2 regions of the Rhizobium sp. Leaf311 genome follow, and region 1 is predicted to be linked to the other one. Evidence: predicted binding sites of a transcription regulator. Region 1 holds the regulator's gene; the other holds the start of a gene.
What was found. Region 1 encodes PhoB, which activates phosphate uptake and scavenging genes when phosphate is short. Its sites were predicted from a motif close to TGTCATNNANCTGTCAT; they were not measured.
Positions count from the first base shown of each region.

Region 2: the regulator PhoB is predicted to act here: its motif matches at 2,149-2,165, upstream of ASF69_RS17355 (esterase-like activity of phytase family protein).

Region 1 is NZ_LMNZ01000004.1:62,653-68,548, forward strand. It holds gene pstB (phosphate ABC transporter ATP-binding protein PstB) at 1-370, shown strand, start outside; gene phoU (phosphate signaling complex protein PhoU) at 457-1,173, shown strand; gene phoB (phosphate regulon transcriptional regulator PhoB) at 1,305-1,988, shown strand; gene ASF69_RS06105 (cold-shock protein) at 2,513-2,722, shown strand; gene ASF69_RS06110 (hypothetical protein) at 2,949-3,170, shown strand; gene ASF69_RS06115 (DUF6481 family protein) at 3,209-3,598, shown strand; gene ASF69_RS06120 (GcrA family cell cycle regulator) at 4,066-4,599, opposite strand; gene ASF69_RS06125 (aspartate aminotransferase family protein) at 5,034-5,896, shown strand, end outside.
Region 2 is NZ_LMNZ01000020.1:109,067-114,962, reverse strand. It holds gene ASF69_RS17355 (esterase-like activity of phytase family protein) at 1-2,093, opposite strand, end outside; gene hupB (DNA-binding protein HupB) at 2,318-2,593, opposite strand; gene lon (endopeptidase La) at 2,795-5,212, opposite strand; gene clpX (ATP-dependent Clp protease ATP-binding subunit ClpX) at 5,619-5,896, opposite strand, start outside.

The DNA of each region.
Region 1 (5,896 bases):
GAAGGCCGGTCTGTGGAACGAAGCCAAGGACCGCCTGCATGAATCAGGCACCGGCCTGTCCGGCGGCCAGCAGCAGCGTCTGTGCATTGCGCGCGCGATTGCTGTGTCTCCTGAAGTCATCCTGATGGACGAGCCATGCTCGGCGCTCGACCCGATTGCGACGGCAAAGGTGGAAGAACTCATCCACGAGCTGCGCGCAAACTACACCATCGTCATCGTCACCCACTCCATGCAGCAGGCAGCCCGCGTGTCGCAGCGCACCGCCATGTTCCATCTGGGCCATCTGGTCGAAGAAAACGACACTGACAAGATGTTCACCAACCCGGATGACCAGCGCACGCAGGACTACATCATGGGCCGCTTCGGCTGATCTGCCGCAGTTAAAACCATTCGCGTGGCACCGCTTGAGCCCGTCCGGGCTTGCGGGCCAGCGCATCGAAACTGGAGATTTCGTACATGCCGACACATTCCCATATCATGTCCGCCTATGACGAGGAGCTGAAGTTCCTCACCCGCCGCATCGCCGAAATGGGCGGTCTTGCGGAACAGATGTGCGCCGATGCGGTGCGCGCGCTCGTCAATTCCGACGCAGCACTTGCCCAGAAGGTCATATCCGACGACACGATCCTCGATCATGCCGAGCGTGAGATTGGCGACAAGGCCATCGTCACCATCGCCAAGCGTCAGCCCATGGCTGCCGACCTTCGTGAAATCATCGGCTCGCTGCGTATCGCTGCCGATCTGGAGCGCGTGGGCGACCTTGGCAAGAACACCGCCAAGCGCGTCATCGCGGTTGCCGGTACCGGCGTGCCGCGCAAGCTGGCCCGTGGCCTGGAGCACCTGTCGGAACTGGCGCTGGTGCAGCTCAAGGAAGTGCTTGACGTCTACTCCACCCGTTCGGCGGAAAAGGCCCAGGCCATCCGCGAGCGTGATGAAGAGATCGATGCCATGTACACCTCGCTGTTCCGCGAGCTCTTGACCTACATGATGGAAGATCCGCGCAACATCACGACCTGCACGCATCTCCTGTTCTGCGCCAAGAACATCGAGCGCGTTGGCGACCACGCAACCAACATTGCCGAAACCATCTACTACATGACCACCGGCAGCCAGCCGGAAGGCGAGCGTCCGAAGGACGATAGTTCCAACACGCTTGGCGCAGTAACCGAGTGAGTTGCAGCATCGGCGCCGAAGGTCGAACATGACCTTCGGTCGGCCCGATGTGTCGATCAACATGCCAGAGCGGCCGCAATGCGCCCCGAAGAACGCCTTGCGCTCTGGTCAGACTGGCGGAGTTCAAATCCATGGTGCCGAAAATCGCAGTTGTCGAAGATGAAGAAGCGCTCAGCGTTCTTCTCCGCTACAATCTGGAATCCGAAGGTTATGACGTCGACACCATTCCCCGTGGCGACGAGGCGGAAATCCGCTTGCAGGAACGCACTCCGGATCTTCTGATCCTGGACTGGATGTTGCCGGGCGTCTCCGGCATCGAGCTTTGCCGTCGCTTAAGAATGCGCCCGGAAACCGAACGCCTGCCGATCATCATGCTGACGGCGCGCGGCGAGGAGAGCGAGCGCGTGCGGGGGTTGGCGACCGGCGCTGATGATTATGTGGTCAAGCCGTTTTCGACCCCAGAGCTGATGGCACGCGTCAAGGCCATGCTGCGCCGTGCCCGCCCGGAAGTTCTGTCCTCCATCCTGAAATGCGGCGATATCGAACTCGACCGCGAAACCCACCGCGTGCACCGCAAGACCCGCGAAGTGCGTCTGGGGCCAACCGAGTTTCGCCTGCTGGAGTTCCTCATGGTGTCCCCCGGTCGCGTCTTCTCGCGCTCGCAGCTTCTGGATGGCGTGTGGGGTCACGATATCTATGTGGATGAACGCACTGTGGACGTCCATGTCGGCCGTCTGAGAAAGGCGCTCAACTTCTCCAATATGCAGGATGTCATCCGCACCGTGCGCGGCGCGGGCTATTCCATGGAAGCCTGACGGGCCTTTCGACACCCTTTTGAAGCACAACGCGCGCAGGATGTTCCGGCTGGAACACGGCGCGCGTTTCCTGTTTTATGCCAGGATCGAACAGCTACCCGCCGAGGGAACCGTCGTTTGCGTTCATCGCCAGGATAAATTCTCAGTTTCTGGCGGCGGCTCCAAACTTCGCCCTCGGGTGCGAAAAAGGGCAGGGCGCGCTTCCCTCCTCTAAGCGATTTTTCTGAGTAAAAACAACAGACAGACGCATTGCGGAAATTGAAATAGCGATACGGATAATTATTCTTCTGACCGTGCCTTTACGTTGCAAGATAAAAGCGAATTTCAATTATCTGTAATTTAAGGTTTGACTATCAGGGAATAACCCTCTATCAATTGGTCATCGATATTTTGCTTGCTGAGCTTTGGTTGCCGCGCGATTAGCACCGCGTTTTGAACTAACCCTTTCCTTCAAAAAAATCGCTATACTCGCACACAGGGCGTCAGTTCTGTGATCTATCACTTATGCTTTGAAAGGGTTCATTATGACCACAGGCACAGTAAAATGGTTTAACTCCACCAAGGGCTTCGGCTTCATTCAGCCAGACAACGGCGGCACAGACGCATTCGTACACATCTCCGCTGTAGAGCGTGCAGGTATGCGCGAAATCGTTGAAGGCCAGAAGCTGAGCTACGACCTTGAGCGCGACAACAAGTCGGGCAAAATGTCGGCTTGCAATCTCCAGGCTGCTTAAATACGGAATCTGCTTTCCTTTGACCACGGATGTACTGGCACTGTCGAAAGTATGAGACCAACCGAGGTCAGGCACGTTGCCTGGCCTTTTTTTGTGCCGCAGCTCGGCACATGCGCCAGAGCGTTTTTCATTTGCGAAAACCGCCTCCGGCCACCCAATCCACTCCGCATCGGCATTTTTTTGAAATCGATCCCGATCTCAGCCGAAGCGACAGGAAGGAAAATCCATGTCCGAAACACACAGCAAATCTCGCCAGCAGGCTGAGAAGGCATTCGGCGCCACGCAGACGCAGTTCTTCGCTCGCGGCCACGCCGTGGACGAACTCAACTCGATTGCGCAGGCGCGCGATGAAAAGACCCAACGCTTGCGTGAAGCGCGTCTTGCCAAGGAATTGCAGGATAGCCTGAACCCACCGCCAGCGCCCACAAAACGCGGTAAAAAGTCCTGATCGCGAGATCGGAATGACCCTTCAACTGGAATAGAGATTTGAGAAACACAAGAAACGCCAGAACAAACGAAGTTGCCGACCGTCGCGGCGCCGCTGCTGACGCCAAGGCCGCACTTTTGCAGGCCTACAAGGCAGCCAAGGAAGCCGCAGCGCCGATGCTCGAAGCCAAGCAGGCCGAGCAGATTGCCGTTGCCGACGCCCGCAGGGCCCGCCAGGCTGAACGCGAGCAGCAAAAGCGCGACGAGAAAATCCGCATCGAAGCAGAAGCCGCTCAAAAGCAGGCAGAACTCGATGCCGCCGCCAGCGCCGAAGAAGATGCCCGCAAGCTGGCCGACAAGAACCGCATCGCGCGTGTCATCGAAGACGAAGCGGCGCGCAAGGCAGAACGCGATCGCCGTTATGCCAACCGCAAGGCCCGCCAGGGCTAATCCGGCTACAGGCGTTCTCGTCAAACATAAAGCGGGCCACCCGGTCCCGCTTCAGCCTGCCGGCAAATGCGCCGCTGGCGTTACTTCGGGGCCAGCCTCCCTTTCCTCCGACTGCCCGGTCGATACGAGCAGCACTTTCGTTCGTTCCCATTGCGCCCTTTCGTCATTCCGTAGGTAAGCCTCAAAACGGCTGATGCGCGTCTGTTATGGCGGCAATCGCTGCGGTTCACGGCGCTGGCCTGGCCGGACAAGAAACCATCCTGTCTTACTCCAACGTGCCGCCTCCCGCAGCTGGCTCCTGTTTGCCATGAGGGCATGGTGATTTCTCACCAGCCTTGAGCGGCACAGTACATGTCGGCGGGTAACAGCCATTCGACACGGTCAGCCTCAGCCCACCGTACAATCTCTCTCCACAAACAAAAAAGCGGGCCAAATGGACCCGCTTTTGCTGTTCTAAAAGAGTTCGCTCAGGCCCTGCGGCGTTCGCTGACAGGCTGGTAAGCCATCTTCGCGTGGAACTTGCAGTAAGGAGAGGACTCGGAAGCTTCACAGCCACAGAAGTGGAAGTCGTCCTTCAGCGGATCGCCAACCGGCCACTTGCAGGTGCGCTCGGTCAACTCGGTCAGCGTCAGACGCAGCGAGGTTGGCAGCGATGTGTTGGTAACGGGCACATATTCCAGAACCTGAGCCGTATCGATCGACTGATCGTCCTTCAACGCCGTGGCGCCTGCGGTGCGGGCGGCAGGGCGGGCAGCGGCCGGGCGCGCCTGAAAATTGGTTGCGCGTGGCGCGGTTGTCGTTGCAGCAGGGCGCTTGGCCGCAGGACGTGCGGTTGCAACCGTGCCGCCAGCCTTCGCGCGACCTGGCAGGTTGAGGCGGTGAACCTTGCCGATGACGGCATTGCGGCTGACGCCGCCGAGCTGGGCTGCGATCTGACTGGCGCTCAACCCTTCGGACCACAGTCTTTTGAGTTTTTCCACTCGTTCATCAGTCCAGTTCATACAGCTTCTCCGCTCGTAGCGCAGGCAGAATCTTTCCCCGATGCCGTGGAGCAAACCACGCGCAGAGTATCCGCCAGATTGTAGGTGACTAGGTCCGCCGCTTGCAGTCTAGTAATTGAGAGTTAACCTAATCGTAGGCAGACTCCGTGACAAGAGTCGGGAGAATCATCTGGAATCGATTTTCCGGTTTTCCCCAACTTGCTTTCCGCGTGAGTCAGAAAAGCAACACTTTGTAGCTCGGTAAAAACCCTCTACCATGGCTTGAGAATGCCTGCTAACGCGGACTTTTGTTGACATCCACAGGTGAAGTGACAATAGTGCGCTCGACGTACAGAAATGCCCCAAGCCGCCGCGAGGCGGCGTTTTTGATTTTCAGGCACGGGATAACCGGTAAGCCCTATTGACAGCGCGTTTGCGCAAGGAGTGATACAGCCATGGCCGACACCGCGCCATTGTTCGATACGTTTTCCAGAGCCCCGTTGCGGTTTGAGCGAGGAGAGGGCGTTTGGCTCGTTACAGAGAGTGGCGAGCGATATCTGGATTTCGGCGCGGGCGTGGCTGTCACCTCGGTTGGCCACAGCCACCCGCATATGGTTGAGGCTTTGAAGGCCCAGGCGGAAAAGGTCTGGCACCTCTCCAATCTCTACGAAGTCGCAGGGCAGGAAGTGCTGGCCAGACGGCTCGTGGATGCAACTTTTGCGGATAAGGTCTTCTTCACCAATTCCGGTGCCGAGGCGCTGGAATGCGCCATCAAGACCGCACGCCGCTATCATTATACCCACGGTAATCCGGAGAAATTCCGCATCATCACCTTTGAGGGCGCGTTTCATGGTCGCACGCTGGCAACCATCGCTGCCGGTGGCCAGCCGAAATATATCGAAGGCTTCGGCCCCAAGGTCGAAGGTTTCGACCAGGTGCCATTCGGCGATCTCGACGCTCTCAAGGCTGCAATCGTGCCGGAAACGGCTGCATTGCTGATCGAGCCCATTCAGGGTGAAGGCGGCATACGCGTTGTCGATCCAGAGTTTCTGCGGGCCATGCGTGCCCTGTGCGATGAGCACGGCCTTCTTCTCGTTTTCGATGAGGTCCAGACCGGCGTCGGGCGTACGGGCAAGTTCTTTGCCCATGAATGGTCGGGCGTGACGCCAGATATCATGGCTGTTGCCAAGGGCATCGGCGGTGGTTTCCCATTCGGCGCGTGCCTTGCAACGGCTGAAGCTGCGTCCGGCATGACGGCAGGTGTCCATGGCACGACCTATGGCGGCAACCCGCTTGCCATGGCGTGCGGCAATGCCGT
Region 2 (5,896 bases), on a different contig from region 1:
CCGAAGCCTTCCAGTTTGTCCACGACATAGCCGTTTGTCTGGGCTTTCAGCACGGCCAGGAAGTCGTAGACTTCCGTCTTCTTCACAAGCGGCAGTTCGCCACCGATCTTGCCGGGCTTGAGGTCAGAGATTGCGACGGTGTAAAGCTTCTTCAGCTTTGCCTTGTCGCCCACCTGGTTGTCACGCTCTACGATGTAAACCTGATCGCCATGGGCAGTGATTTCGGAAAGGCCGACCCAGCCCTCGTTAGCCTTCTCCAATGGATAGCGAACTGCACCCCATTCCTTGGACTTCGGATTATAGGACACAAGCTTCACCGTGCCCTTTTCATCCTTGCCCCATTCGCGTTGAACGGCCATCCACAGCGTGGCGTCATCGCCCTTGCCGATCATGGTCACGCCTTCAAAGCCGAAGCGTGTCTCACCTTCCAGCAATTCCTTGGGAAGAGCGATCTCGGCCTTGATCTCACCCTTGGCGCTGATGTTGTAGAGAGCGTGCGGAACGAGTTTCTCACTATTGCCTTCGGATGCCACCCAGTAGCCGCCCTTCCCATCTAGCGTGATGCCTTCGAGATCCAGTTTCTGAGCGGCAGTGCCATCGCGCTTGACGCGGAGGACGCTGGTGATGACAGCCGGTTGCTTCGTTGCATCTATGGTGAAGATGGATGGCTGATTGCCGTAAACCGAATCTGAAACGGCGTAGAAAATGCCGTCTTTCTCGGAATCACCAACGAGACCAGACAGGGCGCCCCATCCAATCGGCATTCCATCTTTCTGCGCCGATACGATTTGCGGATAGGCTGCCTTGGCTTCCGAACGCTCGTAGATCATGACGTGCGAGCGCGCTCCGCCATCTTTCGCCAAATCAGCTTCGTTGGCGGTGACCAGCAGGTTTCGCGACGGAATGGCTACCGCACCTTCCGGTGACACGCCCGATGGCAGGATCTGCGTGAGGGTCGGCTCACCGCCAGTATCCTTATAGACGCCAACGACAGAAGCGCGCTCCGCCAAGACGAAGAAATATTTGTCTTCTCCGAATGTCGCAGCTTCAAGCCCTTCAGGCTCGATACCCTTGGATTTTGAACGCTTTTCCGGGTAGTGGCCAAGCGCGGCTACGGCATGTTCGAACGACGAACCAGCTTCGTAGACAACTTTGCCGGCCTTGTCGAAAATCGTAAAGCCACGCGCGCCACCTTCCCAGTCGCCTTCATTGGCAACGACGATGCGATCATTGCCGAGCCATTTCACGGCATCCGGCTCACGCTTGCGCGCATCCTGCTTGTCGGAAAACGCCAACTGTCCATCGCTCTTGGTATCGATGTCCTTGAGATCGACGGTCCCGGCAGAGAAGTGGCTGGTTACCTTGCCGCCCTTGCCGTCGATGATAACAATATGGTTGTTTTCCTGAAGTGTCAGCGCAATTTCACCATTGCCGTTGATCGACACGAATTCTGGCTCGGGATCTTCCGGGGCAATCTCTGCCAGGCCCGTCACATCGATTTTCTTCAGCGTTCCGCAATCCGGCGCACCGTCCTTCAAGCCGATGGTAACGAGGAAACCAGCTGGCATCTGCGGCAAGGCGCCGTCATTGGTTTTCTCATCCCGCTCATTCTCAATCGCGATGGCGATGAAGCTCTTGTCCGGCGAGATGGCAACGGAGTCAGGCTGGCCGCCCAGGTCGCAACTGGTCTCGATCTTGCGAGAAGCGATGTCTACCGTAACCAGCTTGCCCGCTGGCTTCACATAGCTCTCGGACGTATTGACGGCCGCGAGGACCTTGGCTCCGGATGCCGTAACCGAGGTTGGCTCTCCGTCCATCATCAGCGCGCCCAGCGCTTTCGGTGCCTTGGCGTCGCTGATGTCGATAAAGCCGATCGCGCCCAGCGGACTGTCGGAATAGATCAGCGTCTTGCCATCACCACTGGCAGTGATGATTTCCGCAGAGGTGACGGTCTCTTCCTTCTTGTCGGAAGGAAGGTTCAATGCCACCGGAAAAGACGCAATGCGGTTGAAAACCTGTTCAGCCGCAGCAGGAAAAGCGGCAGAGGCGAAGAGTGCCGCAGTCAGCGCAGCACAGGAAAAACGAAGTGTCATGGTGTCCCCTTCAATGCACCCCAAAAATGCATGGATGCGTTTTTGCGACATGGACGTGACAGGGACATGACAGTGCGAACTTGATGATAAACAAAAAGCCCGGCGCGTGGCCGGGCTTTCAGCATTTTGTGGCAACCATTCGCAAGACTGCGCAAAGAGCCAAAATTTTCCTCGTCTACCTCAAATGCCGTACGCAGGCCGCAGGCGCAGACAGCCAGGGCGAATTAGGAGTTAACAGCGTCCTTCAGGCCCTTGCCTGCGGAGAACTTTGGAACGTTGCGAGCCGGAATATCGACTTCTGCACCCGTGGATGGGTTACGGCCCTTGGAGGCTTCGCGACGGCTTACGGTAAAGCTGCCGAAGCCTGCGAGACGGATGTCGCCACCAGCCTTCAATTCGCTCTGGACGGTTTCGAATACTGCGTCGACGGCAGAAGCGGCATCAGCCTTGGTGAGACCAGCCTTTTCGGCAACTGCAGAAACGAGCTCGTTCTTGTTCATGTTTCCACCCCTTTCAATGGTATGAAACGACTCAAATTGGATCGGCGCAGAATACTTATCTATTCGCGCACCGCCACCCAAAAGCGCTGGAATGGCCTGAAAAACAAGGGGTCTAGCGTTCTTTTCACAAAAAAGGCTGGCATTACTGCCAGCCTTTCAACGATTTTGTGCTAATTTAGCACCATCGATCACAGCAACGCATCAATGTGCGATTGTCTGACTGCCGTCATCTACACCTTCAACGGTTGCAATGACCGGCGTCTCGATGCTGCCATCCCACTCGATGGGCTCTGGCATACGCACAAGCGCATGTTGCAGGACCTCACCCATGCGGGCAACCGGAATGATTTCCATTCCATTTTTGACGTTATCAGGAATGTCAGCCAGATCCTTGGCATTCTCTTCCGGAATAAGCACCTTCTTGATGCCGCCGCGAAGTGCGGCGAGCAGCTTTTCTTTCAGGCCACCGATTGGCAGCACGCGTCCGCGAAGGGTGATTTCACCCGTCATCGCGACGTTGCGGTCAACGGCAATGCCCGTCATGATGGACACGATAGCGGTTGCCATCGCCACACCCGCAGATGGACCATCCTTCGGCGTAGCACCTTCCGGCACGTGCACGTGAATGTCCGACTTGTCGAAGCGAGGCGGTTCGATGCCGAAATCCACAGCGCGCGAGCGGACATAGGAAGCCGCTGCCGAAATGGATTCCTTCATGACTTCCTTCAGATTGCCCGTCACCGTCATGCGGCCCTTGCCGGGCATCATCACGCCTTCGATCGTCAGGAGTTCACCGCCAACCTCTGTCCAGGCCAGACCGGTGACAACACCAACCTGATCTTCGCGTTCGGCTTCGCCATGGCGGAAGCGCGGAACACCCAGATAGTCATGGATGTTTTCGGCAGTCACTTCGACCGACTTGGTCTTGCCCTTGATGATCTCCGTCACGGCCTTACGTGCCAGCTTCATCAATTCGCGTTCGAAGTTACGTACGCCCGCTTCACGTGTGTACTGCTGGATAACCGCCATCAAGGCACCATCCGTCACAGAGAACTCTTCCGGACGCAGGGCGTGTTCCTTGATTGCCTTTGGCAGAAGGTGACGCTTGGCGATTTCGCGCTTTTCGTCTTCCGTGTATCCAGCAATACGGATGACTTCCATGCGGTCCATCAATGGGCCTGGAATGTTCAGCGTATTGGCCGTCGTCACAAACATGACGTCCGACAGGTCATATTCCACTTCGAGATAGTGGTCCATGAATGTCGAGTTCTGTTCCGGATCCAGCACCTCCAGCAAAGCAGATGATGGATCACCGCGGAAATCCTGTCCCATCTTGTCGATTTCATCGAGCAGGAAGAGCGGGTTTGCCTTCTTTGCCTTCTTCATCGACTGGACGATCTTGCCCGGCATCGAACCGATATAGGTACGGCGGTGACCCCTGATTTCGGCTTCGTCACGAACGCCACCAAGTGCCATGCGCACATATTCGCGTCCGGTTGCCTTGGCGATAGACTTTGCAAGCGAGGTCTTGCCGACGCCCGGAGGGCCGACGAGGCACAGGATCGGACCACGAATCTTGGTCGCGCGGGCCTGCACGGCCAGATACTCGACGATGCGTTCCTTGACCTTGTCGAGACCGAAGTGATCCAGCTCGAGAACCTTCTCGGCCGCATTCAGATCGGTCTTGATCTTGGACTTCTTGCCCCATGGCAGACCGAGCAGCCAATCCAGATAGTTGCGCACGACTGTCGCTTCCGCAGACATCGGGCTCATCTGACGAAGCTTCTTCATTTCGGCTTCCGCCTTTTCGCGGGCCTCCTTGGAGAGCTTTGTCTTGGCGACGCGTTCTTCCAGTTCGGCCATCTCGTCGCGGCCATCCTCACCGTCGCCAAGCTCCTTCTGGATCGCCTTCATCTGCTCGTTCAGGTAATATTCGCGTTGCGTCTTTTCCATCTGGCGCTTGACGCGCGAGCGGATACGCTTCTCGACCTGAAGAACGGAAATTTCGCCTTCCATGAAGCCGAGTGCCTTTTCAAGGCGCTGCTTTACGCTTACCGTTTCAAGCATTTCCTGCTTTTCGGTGATCTTGATGGAAAGATGCGAGGCAACCGTATCGGCCAGCTTCGAATAGTCATCGATCTGGCCAGCAGCACCGACAACCTCCGGCGAAATCTTCTTGTTGAGCTTCACATAGCTTTCGAACTCGGAAACAACCGAACGAGACAGAGCCTCGATCTCAACGGGGTCTTCTTCCGGCTCGTCCAGAAGAACGGCAGTTGCTTCGTAGAAGTCTTCCCGATCGGTGTATTCATCGATTTTCGCACGGCCCTTGCCCTCAACGAGCACTTTGACGGTGCCGTCGGGAAGCTTGAGCAGCTGAAGCACGTTGGCAACGGTGCCGACGCGGTGAATTGCTGACGTGTCCGGGTCGTCATCGCTGGCGTTGATCTGGGTGACCAGCATGATCTGCTTGTCGGAACCCATGACTTCTTCCAGTGCGCGGATGGACTTTTCCCGCCCGACGAACAGTGGGACAATCATATGCGGGAAAACGACAATGTCGCGCAGGGGAAGTACGGGATATGTACCACCAGATGCAGCAGACGTAATGTTCGTCATATCATTTCCTTTCAATGGTCCCCCGAAGAGGACGCTTGCCGGACTGTCTTGGGGAGGTTCCGGCATATTCTCAGTCGTGACTAGAAGTGGAGTTCGCCACGGCCATTTTCAAGTCACAAGGTCAGATACCCTTTGGCACAGGCAGGATAAGCCCTCGAATACGCAACAACGCCTGACACATCAGAACTTTTCCGTTGCCCGCACCTGGCGGCAAACAGGAAAAACGACGCAGCTTCAAAAAAACGTCATGTCGCGCTGCAAATCACTTCTAAAACTTTATCAGGAAAGCGCAATCGGCTCCAAACGCAAAATGGCCGCGCGGGTTCTTATTGCTGTCTTTCCTGCGCATAAAACGCGAAAAAGCCCGCAGGTTGCGGGCTTTTCCATCCATATCCGCTCAGGTTGTTCAAGCCGAAACGTTGGCCTTCTCTTCCTGACGGTCCGCGTAGATGTAGAGCGGACGCGCAGCACCACTCACGACCTCGTCGGAGATGACAACCTCGCGCACACCTTCCAGCGTAGGCAGCTCGAACATGGTGTCGAGCAGGATCTTCTCCATGATCGACCGCAGTCCGCGCGCACCGGTCTTGCGGGTGATTGCCTTGCGAGCGATCTCACGCAGAGCGTCGCCCTGGAATGTCAGCTCGACGTCTTCCATCTCGAACAGGCGCTGGTACTGCTTGA